4 regions of the Roseibium sp. AWQ4_290 genome follow, and region 4 is predicted to be linked to each of the others. Evidence: predicted binding sites of a transcription regulator. Region 4 holds the regulator's gene; each other region holds the start of a gene.
The links. The regulator PhoB, encoded in region 4, activates phosphate uptake and scavenging genes when phosphate is short. The targets are predictions, from matches to a motif close to TGTCATNNANCTGTCAT.
Positions count from the first base shown of each region.

Region 1: a site for PhoB is predicted at 1,224-1,240, ahead of ACXAH0_RS07650 (calcineurin-like phosphoesterase C-terminal domain-containing protein). Genes of this name have one in related genera too.
Region 2: a site for PhoB is predicted at 1,665-1,681, ahead of ACXAH0_RS15105 (BtaA family protein). Genes of this name have one in related genera too.
Region 3: a site for PhoB is predicted at 1,865-1,881, ahead of ACXAH0_RS21375 (DapH/DapD/GlmU-related protein). Genes of this name have one in related genera too.

Region 1 is NZ_JBSWYG010000006.1:41,778-44,985, reverse strand. Features, by position in the region: gene ACXAH0_RS07660 (helix-turn-helix transcriptional regulator) at 1-544, opposite strand, end outside; gene ACXAH0_RS07655 (VOC family protein) at 712-1,080, opposite strand; gene ACXAH0_RS07650 (calcineurin-like phosphoesterase C-terminal domain-containing protein) at 1,400-3,208, shown strand, end outside.
Region 2 is NZ_JBSWYG010000014.1:34,647-37,854, reverse strand. Features, by position in the region: gene ACXAH0_RS15115 (dihydroorotase) at 1-80, shown strand, start outside; gene ACXAH0_RS15110 (L,D-transpeptidase) at 368-1,579, shown strand; gene ACXAH0_RS15105 (BtaA family protein) at 1,735-2,997, shown strand; gene ACXAH0_RS15100 (SAM-dependent methyltransferase) at 3,018-3,208, shown strand, end outside.
Region 3 is NZ_JBSWYG010000024.1:61,918-65,125, forward strand. Features, by position in the region: gene phnD (phosphonate ABC transporter substrate-binding protein) at 1-660, opposite strand, end outside; gene phnC (phosphonate ABC transporter ATP-binding protein) at 719-1,552, opposite strand; gene ACXAH0_RS21375 (DapH/DapD/GlmU-related protein) at 1,956-2,582, shown strand; gene ACXAH0_RS21380 (VOC family protein) at 2,644-3,003, shown strand; gene ACXAH0_RS21385 (helix-turn-helix domain-containing protein) at 3,184-3,208, shown strand, end outside.
Region 4 is NZ_JBSWYG010000030.1:21,484-24,691, forward strand. Features, by position in the region: gene pstB (phosphate ABC transporter ATP-binding protein PstB) at 1-701, shown strand, start outside; gene phoU (phosphate signaling complex protein PhoU) at 733-1,428, shown strand; gene phoB (phosphate regulon transcriptional regulator PhoB) at 1,501-2,199, shown strand; gene ACXAH0_RS23260 (GcrA family cell cycle regulator) at 2,689-3,208, opposite strand, start outside.

The DNA of each region.
Region 1 (3,208 bases), on a different contig from region 4:
CCACCAGGGTCCAGACCTTGCCCCAGAACCACAGGCCCAGCGGCCGGATGATCCGCTGGGACGGCTCGCCCTTGCCATCCCGGTAGACGATGGCAAGCCGCTTGCGCCCATCGGCAGCCGCTTCCAGAAAATCGATATGGTCCCGGACCTGAGGCGTCATTTCCGGTGCGAAGGCGTGGATTTCAACCTCGCTCTGGCGCACCCGCGTCTTTTCAGGCAGCACCGCATCGATCTTGATCATGGCCTCTTCGGCGGCCCGGGCCATGGCAGCGCCGCCCCAGGCGCGGATGATGCGGGCCCCCGCAAGAAGGGCGACGATTTCGTCCCGAGTGAACATAAGCGGCGGCAGGTCATAGCCATCGCGCAGGATATAGCCGACCCCGGCCGCCCCCTCGATGGGGACGCCGGAGGCCTGCAGATCTGCGATATCACGGTAGATCGTGCGTTCGGAGACCTCCAGCCATTCGGACAATTGCCGGGCGCGCACAAGACGGCCACCGCGCAGATATTGCACGATCTGGAAAAGGCGGTCGGCGCGTCTCATGCAGCCAATCCCATCAGAAGGGTTTCAAAAGGTTCTTCATGCGTCTCGTCCTTGCGCGGCCGGTCCAAGAGCGTGTCGCGTTCATCCGGATGCAAACTGCTTGTCTTTTGCGTTGAAATCCCTGATTTCAAGCCGCGAAAGACAGATCCGATCGAACGCGATTTGCTCTATTCGGCAAACAGCCCAATGGAATTGCCGTCCGGATCAAGGCAATAGGCGAATCGGCCGACCGGAATGGCAATCGGATCCGATATTACCTCGCCGCCCGCTTTCGCTAAGCGTTCCATTGTCTCTTCCAGCGTGTCGGGACAGGCCAGATGGATGGTCGGCCCCGTTCCCCTGGGCGCAGGCGTGCCGGGGTAAAGGTGCCCAGCCCGGCCTTCGCCTTGAACCGGAAACATGGCAAAATCATTCGGGCCACCGGTCTCCAGCACAAGCTCGGTCTGAAAAACCTCATTGTAAAAGCGCATGGCCTTCTCCAGATCGGACACAGGAATCTCCGTCCAGATGGTGAAATGGTCAGGTTTGAACGTCATGTCAGTCTCCTTGGAAAATGCAACGGAGCCGACTGTAACAAAGCCCTCCTGACACCTGCCTGTCAGGAGAGTGCGCAGGAAAGAAACGCTGCCGCCGCTCCCGCGCGGACGACCAAAGAACTGCCTCTGGCACGCCTTGCTCTATGACAGTTCGCAGACAGTGTGACAGCCCGCGCCGGATGACCGAGACAAAAGTTTAACGTTACGGACAATCCAGCGTCACTCAGGCCCGCCACTCTGGGCCCCGGCTGATCCCATGGCACTGTCCCATAGAGGTGTCTCTCAAGCTCTGTTCCATGGCCAATCCCTGGAGGCGTTCATGAAGAATCTGACTGTCACCCTGCTTCTTGCAGGCACAAGCCCTTTTGCTTTCGGCGCGGCCCTGTCCGGCGCGCTCGCCAAAGACGCAACCTATATCGGAACCGTTGATGCAGAAAGCGGCACGCAGCCTGCGGACACGGCCACCGGCAAGGTCTTTGTCGATGCCAACCGCAATTCCAAGCTGGATGACGGCGAAGCCGGCGTCCCCGGCGTCCTGGTGTCCAACGGCCGCGAAGTTGCCGTAACCGGCAAAGACGGCTCTTACGCCTTGCCGGTTTATGACGACATGAACCTTTTCATCACCAAGCCGGCCGGATATGCGCCTCCGCTCAATCAGGACATGGTTCCCCAGTTCAACTACATCCACAAGGTGGCCGGATCGCCGGATCTGCGCTTCGGCGGCATTGAAGCGACCGGCCCGATGCCCGCCTCTGTCAATTTTCCGCTGATCGAGGACAAGACCGGCGATGATTTCCAATGCCTCGTCTTCGGCGACACCCAGCCCTACACCAATCAGGAAATTGGCTATGTGCGCCAGACGGTCGGCACATTGCTGACCAACCGGGACAATTCAAAAACAGAATGCCTGCTGTTCGAAGGCGACGTGATGGGGGACGACCTCTCCCTTTATCCGCGCTTCAAGAAGATCATCGCCGCCGGCGGTGTGCCGCAATATTACGTTGCCGGCAACCATGACCTCGATTTCGATGCCAAGAGCGATGCTGACAGCTTCGACACCTTCCGCCGCGAATTCGGCCCGGAATACTATTCCTTCGACATCGGTCAGGTGCATTTCGTCGTTCTCGATGACGTGCGCTACCCGTGTAACGGTGTGGATGCCCACGCGTTCTGCGATCTGTCCGCAAAACCGTCCTATAACGGCGTCATCTCCGAGCGCCAGCTGGAATGGCTGAAAAACGATCTGGCCCATGTGCCGGAAACCAAGCTCATCGTCGTCAACGCGCATATTCCCTTCGTCACCTACACGGATGCGAATGCCCAAAAACACCAGGTGGACAACCTCGACAAGCTTTATGAGCTGATCGGGGACCGGCCCGCCCTTGGCCTTTCCGGCCACACCCACACGACGGAGCAGATCCTGCCCGGCGAATATTTCGAGGGCTGGAAAGAGGCCACAAACACGGGCCCTGCCAAGTTCCACCAAATCGTGACCGGCGCCGTCTCCGGCTCCTGGTGGGCCGGGGATCTGAACAATTCCGGCGTGCCCCACAGCACCCAGCGCCTCGGCGCGCCGCGCGGCTATTACATTCTGGATTTCTCAGGCGCCGACTATGTCGACACCTACAGGACCTTTGAGGGCACGCAGCAGGACCAGATGCACGTGGCTTTCAACTCGCCCCACTTCCGCGAATGGGCGGAAAAGCTGGTTGGCTACACCGAGCTCTATGACGTCCCGAGCGATATTACACCACCCGTGACGATCAACGACCTGGGCGACATGGACATGCTGACCAAGGCGGATCTAAGCGGCACCACCTATGTGGCGGTCAATGTCTGGAACGGCTCGAAGGACAGCAAGGTTTCCTTCTCCCTCAATGGCGGCGCGGCCACCGAGGCGGTCCGCACCCAGAAGGGTGAAGGGGAAGCTCCCAATGACGGTCCCACGTTTGCCGATCCGCTGGCGCTGGCCAAGCAGTCTACCAATGGCCGTCAGGCGATCCGCAGCACCTCCGGCGGCGACGAAACTGCCGGCTACCGCACCTGGCGCGGCACTGAATGGACAGGCATTGCCGGTCCGTTCCAGAACTGGATGCTGACCACCAAGTCCAGCCACCTGTGGCGCGCG
Region 2 (3,208 bases), on a different contig from region 4:
AGGTGATGTGGGAGGGCGAGCTGACGGCCCCGTCCGAAGGCGAAGCGGTGATTTTTCAAGATGGTGTGTCCAAAAAGTAACCTGACGTAGCGTTTTCAAAGTCAGAAGACGGGGTGCGATCCGCCTACGGGGCTCGGCATGCTGGATCGTCGGGCGTGTTGTGACGGTTCCAAACAATTTGTGATGTGAATGACAGTGGCCGGCTGGCTAGGATGTCAAGCTGGATGGGCGGTCAGGTCTGGAAACAAATGGGTAACCGTGTTTCCTAACCTGATCTCAAATCGTTACAGGTCATAGTTCCCTTGGGTAAAGGGTTTTCGTTGAGCTTTTGGGTTTTGCGTTGGGGAGCTCCGGGATGTTGTTTGGAATGTTTCATATATTGCGCACCGGTCCGGCTGGCCGGCTTTTCACCGCCGCGGCCATGTCCATGGCCGTTGTCACCGCTGCTTCGGCGCGCGATACAGCGCCTGAGACTGGCGCCGAGCAAGCGCCCGAAGCGCCGCTTCATATGCTGGTGTCGCTGAAAGAGCAGAACATCCGGGTGTACCGGGGACTGGATCTGATTGAAGTGTCGCCGATTTCCTCCGGCAAGCGCGGTCACAGTACGCCGACCGGGGTGTTTTCGATCCTGGAAAAGCGCCGCAAGCATTTCTCCAATCTCTATGACAATGCGCCGATGCCGTTCATGCAGCGCCTGACCTGGTCGGGTGTGGCGCTTCATGTGGGCAAACTGCCCGGCTATCCGGCCTCCCATGGCTGCATCCGTCTGCCGCGCCCCTTTGCCAAGTCGCTCTATTCCATGACGGAGCGGGGCGTGCAGGTGGTTGTGACAAAGGGCGAGGCGGCGCCGCAAAGTGTGCGCAGCCCCGCATTGCCTCAGCCCTATGCGCCAGCCACGGAGGTGGCGAGCCTGTCCGGCAAGACAATTGAGTCGGACCCGGCCCTGCGCGGGGCCATCCGCCCGGCCGCGCTCCAGGCGCCGCTGACAGTTGCCCAGCCGGACAATCCCCATTTCGACCGTCCGCTGCGAATGATCATTACGCCGCAAAAGCCGCCCAACAAGGTGAAGGTGCTGCAGCGGCTGTTGAACAAGCTCGGCTATGAGGCCGGTCCAGTGGACGGTGTTGCGGGCCGCAAGACCCGGGCTGCCATCCGCCTTTATCAGGAAGGTGCCGAGCTGCCGGTCACCGGCAACATCACAGATGGGCTGACCGCGCGCCTTTTTGCCGAAGCCGGCTATGAAAAGCCTCAAAACGCGATGCTGCGTGTGCGCCGGAAGTTCCGGGACATTTATTCCGCTCCAGTCACCATCAAGGACATCGATCAGGAAATCGGCACCCATGTCTTCACCGCGCTTGGCTTTGAGCAGGGCGATACAACAGTCGAGTGGATTGCGGTGTCGGCGGAAGGGGAGCGCGGCGGCACAGCCGAGGACGTTTTGAACCGGCTTGAGATCTCCGCAAAAGTGGCGGTTGACCTGTCCCGGATGCTGACCCCCGGCACATCGCTGACGGTGACTGACCGCAGTTACAAGCGCAATACGGGACTGGGCACGGATTTCGTGGTCATTACCCGCTAAAGGACCGGACCCGTCCGCAGCACGAACAGCCCCCGCAACTTGCGGGGGTTTTTATTATCCGGATAAGCGCAGTTTTTCCTGTCAGCGTCACCAAATTGTCGTCTGCTTGCCGTATCGCAGGGCAATTCAGTCGCGCGATGACTCGGGAGAAAGTAATGGCGCAGAGCACGCTCACAGCTTCGAAGAAACGTCTCAAGAATGCGGTGCACCGTTCGGAGGCAACATCCCGGGAAGGGATCTTGGAGCGCCTCTTCACCTTCGCTTTCAAGGGGCTTGTCTATCCGCAGATCTGGGAAGATCCGGATGTGGACATGCGGGCCTTGCGGCTGACACCCGAGTCCAAAATGATTGCGATCGCGTCCGGCGGCTGCAATGTGATGTCCTATCTCACCGCCAACCCGGCCGAGATCACCGCCGTTGACCTGAACCGGGCCCATGTGGCGCTGGGCCGCCTCAAACTGGCCGCTGCCAAGCACTTCCCCAATTACGAAACCTTCTACCGGTTCTTCGGTGAAGCCGATGAAAAGGCCAATGTGGCCGCCTATAACCGGTTTTTGAAAGACAATCTCGATCCAGAGACGATTGCCTACTGGGAAGGCCGGGATCTGGCCAATTGGGGCCGCAAGCGCATCACCCTGTTCTCCCGCGATCTCTACCATCACGGACTGCTCGGCTATTGCATCGGGGTTGGCCATCTGGTCGCCCGCCTTTACGGGATCGATCCGAAACATATGGTCAAGACCCGGTCCCTGGAAGAACAGCGCAGCTTCTTCGACAGCGCCTTGGCGCCGCTCTTCGACAAGCGCCTGGTGCGCTGGGCGACGTCAAAGAAAATGTCTCTTTATGGCCTCGGCATTCCGCCAGCGCAGTATGACGCGCTCGTGTCCGCCAATGCGGACGGAAATATGTCCGCGGTGCTCAAGGAACGGCTGGAGAAACTCGCCTGCGACTTTTCCATGAAGGACAACTATTTCGCCTGGCAGGCCTTTGGCCGGGGCTATGCGCCCAAGACTCAAGAAACCACCGGGGAATCCGGCCCGCTGCCGCCCTATCTGAAGCGCGATCATTTTGAAGAGATCCGCGAACGGGCCAGTCGGGTGCGGGTTCTGAACCGGAACTTCACCGAACATCTCCAGTCCGTCGATGAGGGATCTCTGGACGCTTATGTGCTGCTCGATGCCCAGGACTGGATGACCGATCATCAGCTCAACGCTCTCTGGTCTGAAATCACCCGCACGGCCCGCCCGGGCGCACGGGTGGTGTTCCGCACCGCTGCTGAGCCGACCTTGCTGCCCGGCCGTGTGGCCGACGAGATCCTGGACCGCTGGACCTATGAGGAAGAGGAAAGCCTGGAGCTTGGCCGTCAGGACCGCTCCTCCATCTATGGTGGTTTCCACCTTTATGTGTTTAACGGCTGAGACGCGGTACGGGACAAGGCATGACGGGAGCGGTTGAAACGGCAAAGCTGATGGACGCTGTCTATCGCCATCAGCGCCATGTCTATGATTTCACGCGTAAATATTATCTTCTGGGACGGGACCATCTGATTGCCCGGCTGGACCCGCCCCGCCAGGGGGTTGTTTTGGAGCTGGGCTGTGGCACCGGGCGCAACCTGATTGCAGCGGCGAA
Region 3 (3,208 bases), on a different contig from region 4:
CATTTTGCGAAGGTTGCCGGAGGAAAAGCCTTCGTCCCAGTCGCCCACACCGGAAGACCAGGTCACGCCACCGTCCACGTCACCGTTCAGGACAGCCAGGACGTTCTGCTCGTGGCCACCGGAGAACTGTGTGGAGCTGAAATAGGTGTCCGGGTCGATGCCCATTTTTTCGAAGGACACGGACGGAACCAGGTAACCGGACGTGGAATTCGGATCGGCATAGCCCAGCTTCTTGCCTTTCATGTCATCGAGGCTTTCGATGTTGCTGTCGGCAAGGGCAACCATGATGGAGTGGTAGCCGGTGGACCCGTCAACCTGCTCGGTGGTCACGATCGGCTCGACCAGGTTCGGGTCGGCCAGGTAAAGAGATGAATAGCCGGACGCGCCCAGCTCGGCATAGTCCAGGTTGCCGCCCTTCAGGCCTTCCAGCGTGCCGGCATAATCAGCAGCCGGGAACAGTTTGACCGGAACACCGAGCAGTTTTTCAAAACGCTTGGCCAGGCACTCGTTGCTGCGCAGGCGGTCCGCCTCGTTTTCACCGCCCAGGATACCGATACGGAATTCCTCGATGTCTGCGGCGTTGGCAACGGACACATTGACGGCGTTCAGGGCGAACACGCTGACGGCGGCAGCCGCAACGATTTTGGAAAAGATCTTCATGAATTGACACTCCAAGAGGGTCTGTTTCGGATGACATTTGAGAGGATGAGCAAGCGGATCAAACCGTTGCGGCCGCCGGGGTCATCGCTCCGGCGGATTGCGTTGCGCCGGTCCCGCCGGCGTCGATTGCAGTTGAGGTCGCGGCCTCGTTGAAACTTTCGTCGGCCCCGTAGATTTCGCGGGCCGCATCAGTGGTCAGCTCTTCCGGCGGGCCATCGAACACCATGTGCCCGTCGCGCATGCCGATAACCCGGTCGCAATAGGTGCGCGCCGTGTCGAGCGTGTGCAGGTTGCAGATCACCACCTTGTTGTCGCGCTCATGGATTTCGCGCAGCGCGTCCATGACAATCTTCGCATTCATGGGATCGAGCGAGGCAATCGGCTCATCGGCCAGGATCATATGCGGGTCCTGCATCAGCGCCCGGGCAATCGCCACGCGTTGCTGCTGGCCGCCGGACAGTTCCTCGGCCCGTTTGGTCGCTTCCTGGGCAATGCCGAGACGGTCCAGATTGATCAGCGCCAGCGCCCGCTCTTCCCGGGAAAACAGTTTCAACAGGGAGGGAAGCGTTCCGTGCATGTTCAACCGGCCGAGCATCACATTGGTGACCACGTCGAGCCGGGGCACCAGATTGAACTGCTGGAAAACCATGGCGCAGTCGCGCTGCCAGCGGCGCATCATCCCGCCTTTCAGGCTCAAAATGTCCCGCCCCTCAAAGAGGATCTGCCCGGATGTGGCCGGGGTGAGCCGGTTGATCATGCGCAAGAGGGTGGACTTGCCCGCACCAGAGCGGCCAATGATGCCCACCATCTGCGGCTGGTCGATGGTGAAACTCACCTTGTGCACCGCAGTCCGGGCCCCGAAGGTCTTGGTCACATCCTGAAACTGAATCACGCGAGCCCTGCCCCATGAGTGTTGAAATGCAGGGCGACAAGAGCCATTTCAGGATTACAATTGCATGACATGTTTTTGACTTTAAGGTCAAAGATTTATGTCACTTCGGTGACATCTTGAGCTTGATCTTTGGCGAACCGTGCGAAGACAGCGGAAGAACGTCGCGTTGACAGCCTTTTTACGGTGTCACATCCGGTGCCGGACTTGCCTGAAATTCAGGCACCGCATCTGGAAAAATTTCCAGAGCATTACATTCAAGAGTTTTGGCATTGACACCACTCCCGCAAAAGGAGTGCCGCCGCGTTACAAAAACGTCATCAAACCGTCACCCAGACCACCCGCCCGCAGGCTAAAACCCGGTCCCGGTTCAAGTCCCTCCCCCAAAAATCCAGATGGAGTCCCGATGTCCGCCCCCACGCAAAAACAGGCCCTCTCCGAAGCCCCGACGATTCACCCGGACGCCAAGGTGCTCAATTGCGAGATCGGGGCCTGGACAGAAGTCGGAGCCCACACCCAGATGCGCGAAAGCCAGATGGGTAATTATTCCTATATCGTTCAGGAGGGGGACGTGGTCTGGAGCACCATCGGCAAATTCTGCTCCATTGCCCGCCGGGTGCGCCTCAATCCCGGCAACCACGCCACCTGGCGCGCCTCACAGCACCATTTCACCTACCGGGCGGCGGCCTATGGCCTGGGCGAAGACGACGCAGACTTCTTCCAGTGGCGCAAGGATGACTGGGTAACCCTCGGTCATGATGTGTGGATCGGGCACAATGTGACGGTGCTGGCCGGTGTCACCATCGGCACCGGGGCAATTGTTGCGGCCGGGGCGGTCGTCTCCAAGGATGTGGCGCCCTATACTGTGGTCGGCGGGGTCGCCGCCAAGCCGATCAAGCGCCGCTTCAGCGAAGCCCAGGAAGAGGCCCTTATGGAAATCTGTTGGTGGGACTGGAGCCACGATCAGCTGAAAGAACGCCTGCCGGACTTCCGCAACCTGACGATTGATGCTTTTATCGAAAAATACCGGTAGCAGACGGCCCCCGAGCCGGCTGTCTGTTTTACCGGCTCCCTCTCGCCGGAGTGTTCAGCCGATGGCTCCCCTCACCCGCCTGATCCTTTATGTACGTGACCCGGATCTGAGTGTCGCCTTTTATTGCCGGCACTTTGGCTACGAGAGGCAGTCTGATCCGGAAGACCGGCTGACGGAACTGGTTCCCCCGCCCGGGGGCAGTGCGCGGCTGTTGCTGCACAAGGCTGCCAAATCACAGAAACTTGGGCAAACTGCTGTCAAGCTCGTCTTCGACGTCTGCGATGTCGCAGCCTTTTGCGAGACAGCCGGACAGAACGGGCTGACCTTCGGGTCTTTACACAAGGCTGATGGATATGTCTTTGCCAATGCCAAGGACCCGGATGGCAATTCCATTCAAGTGTCCAGCCGGGCGTTCAAATAAGCCGTGCTCCCGGCACTCCGCATCTTTCCCTTGCACAACCGGCTCCGGTTTCACTGTGGTTGATCTGGTGCGTGTCGTGTTCAAATGGTTTCAAACCGTTTTGTCTTTTGCGTTGAAATTTCTGATTTCAGGCAGCGAAAGGCAAAACCGCTTTATCGCGACACGCTATAATCTGCCGTCATGATCACCGAGTGTGCTGTTCTAC
Region 4 (3,208 bases):
TCAAAGACGTGGATATTGAAATCCAGCCGCGTTCCGTTACGGCCTTCATTGGCCCGTCCGGCTGTGGCAAGTCGACCTTCCTGCGCACCTTGAATCGCATGAACGACACCATAGATATCTGTCGTGTCGAAGGCTCCATCAAGATTGACGGCGAAGACATTTACGATCCGAAGGTCGATCCGGTGCAGCTGCGAGCCAAGGTGGGCATGGTGTTCCAGAAGCCGAACCCGTTCCCGAAGTCGATCTACGACAATATTGCCTATGGTCCGCGGATCCACGGCCTGTCCCGCAACAAGGCGGAACTGGACGATATCGTGGCCTCGAGCCTGCAGAAGGCCGGCCTTTGGGAAGAAGTCAAGAACCGGCTGGATGAGCCGGGAACAGGCATGTCCGGCGGACAGCAACAGCGTCTGTGCATTGCGCGCGCAATTGCCGTCAGCCCGGAAGTGATCCTGATGGATGAACCATGTTCTGCACTTGATCCCATTGCTACGGCAAAGGTTGAGGAACTGATCGACGAGCTGCGCGAAAACTACACGATCGTGATCGTGACCCACTCCATGCAGCAGGCGGCCCGTGTCTCTCAGCGCACCGCGTTTTTCCACCTGGGAATTCTGGTTGAGGAAGGTCAGACAGAAGACATCTTTACCAACCCGCAGGACAAACGCACGCAGGATTACATCACCGGACGCTTTGGCTAAGCGTATTTGCGAAATCTGAAGGGGACACAGGATGTCTGAACATACAGTCTCGGCTTATGACGAGGAACTGACTGCCATGGCCGGCAAAGTCGCCGAGATGGGCGGCCTTGCAGAACGGGCGTTCGCGGATGCGGTGCATGCGCTGGTCAACCAGGATCTTGATCTGGCCAAGGCTACCATTTCCGGCGATGAACGCCTGGATGGGTTGCATCAGGACGTGGAGATGAAGCTGATCGAGATGATCGCCCGCCGCCAGCCCATGGGGCAGGACCTGCGCGAGATCACTGCCGCCAGCCGCATCGCCAATGACCTGGAGCGGGTGGGCGACCTGGCCAAGAACGTGGCCAAGCGTGTGATTGCCATCGATAGCAATCTCCAGTCCAAAAAGCTGGCCATCGGGGTCGAGCACATGACCGAGCTGGCCCTGTCCCAGCTCAAGCAGGTGCTTGACGCCTATACGCGGCGCGATGCCGAGGCGGCGCGCCGGGTGCAGGAAGGGGACGCGGAAGTCGACGCGATCTATACTTCCCTTTTCCGGGAATTGCTCACCTACATGATGGAAGACCCGCGGGTGATCACCCAATGTGTCCATTTGCTGTTCTGCGCCAAGAACATCGAGCGGATCGGGGATCACGCGACCAATATTGCGGAGAATGTCTTCTTCATGGTCACAGGCGAGCGTCTGCCGGAAGAGCGGGAAAAGCTCGACGAAACGACCAGCGCATAAACCTCTGCAAAAAACAGTGCGCAATTTCCGGCCGGCGCCTGGGCGCCGGCCGCCTAGACGGAGCAAGAACGAATGCCGAAGGTCCTCATCGTTGAAGACGAAGAACCGCTCAGCCTTCTCTTGAGATACAATCTGGAAGCGGAAGGATATCAGGTGGATTCCTGTGTCCGAGGCGATGAGGCGGAAATCCGCCTGCGGGAAAGCCTGCCGGATCTGCTGCTTCTGGACTGGATGCTGCCGGGCCTGTCCGGCATTGAACTGTGCCGCCGCCTGCGCACCCGCGAGGACACCGAGCGCCTGCCGGTTATCATGCTGACGGCGCGGGGCGAGGAAGCGGAGCGGATCCGCGGCCTGTCGACCGGGGCAGATGACTATGTGGTCAAGCCGTTCTCCGTGCCGGAGCTGATGGCGCGGGTCCGTGCGATCCTACGCCGGGCCAGCCCGGAAGTGGTCTCCACGATGTTGCGTTCCGGCGATATTGAACTGGACCGGGAAACCCACCGGGTCCGGCGCAATACCAAGGAAATCCACCTGGGCCCGACCGAGTTCCGCCTGCTGGAGTTCCTGATGACGTCGCCTGGGCGGGTGTTTTCCCGCGAGCAGCTTCTGGACGGTGTCTGGGGTCATGATGTCTATGTGGACGAGCGCACGGTTGATGTGCATGTGGGCCGTCTGCGCAAAGCCCTCAACAGGGGCAAGGCCAAGGACCCGATCCGCACGGTCCGCGGCGCGGGCTACGCCTTCAACGATCAGTTTTCAGCTGTCGGCTGATATCAACCTCACCAAACAGGACCCTATTCGACCGTGACATGAGAGCGTTCCGCAAGGAACGGGTCACAGGGTGATGTGCGGCTTCGTCCAAGACGCGCGACACGGCGGAACGCTCTCGTGTCGTAGCTTAAGGTGGCTCCTACCAACCTCAATAGATAGGAACCGATCTGACCGTGTTTGGGGACTGTTCGTCAAGGAGCAGGTTGCAGGGCGATATGGTTTATCGTTCAAAACTTGGGACGCAGCTGAACAGTCCTCAAACACGGCCTCGGTGGCCTGCTCCGGCCCGCCGGACTGCGTTGCGCCGCTTGAACGGCCAACAGGCCGGTCTGCGTGCCTCTCCTTGCCGGTGAACTTGCCCACTCCAATAGGGACCTTTTGGGTGAGGTTGGCATGGGGCCTAGTAGGGGGCTGGAAAATAAAAGCACGCTTCAAACTGAAAAGCCCGCCAAAATGGCGGGCTTTTCTCGTTTAAAAGAAGGTGGGGCGTCAGCCGGCCTTCGCAATCACTTTGCGGTCGCGGCGGCGGTCAGCGACCGGCTGGTAGGCGATCTTGCAGTGATGGGTGCAATAGGGAACACCGGCTTCGGACTGGCGGCCGCAGAAGTAGAAGTCGTCCGTCGCCGGGTCGCCGATCGGCCATTTGCAGGTGCGCTCGGTCAGCGTCAGGATCGTGGCACGCTGGGAGATCGGCACCACCAGTTCGGCCACCGGCTCTGGCTTGATCTCTGCAACGGGCGCAGGGGCTGTATCCGCCTTGAGCGCCGTCGCCCCAATTGTTTGCGGCGGCTGCTGGGCCGGCTTCTTCGGAGCTGAGCTGGTGTTGGTGTTGCTGGCGGTTGCAGAGCGCGGCCGACGGGGCTTGGTGCTTGCGCTTGAGGTCTTTGCCCGCCCGGACAGGCCAAGCCGGTGAACCTTGCCGATCACGGCATTCCGGGTGACGCCTCCAAGCTCGCCAGCGATCTGGCTTGCGCTCAAGCCGTCACCCCAAAGTTTCTTGAGGAGTTCA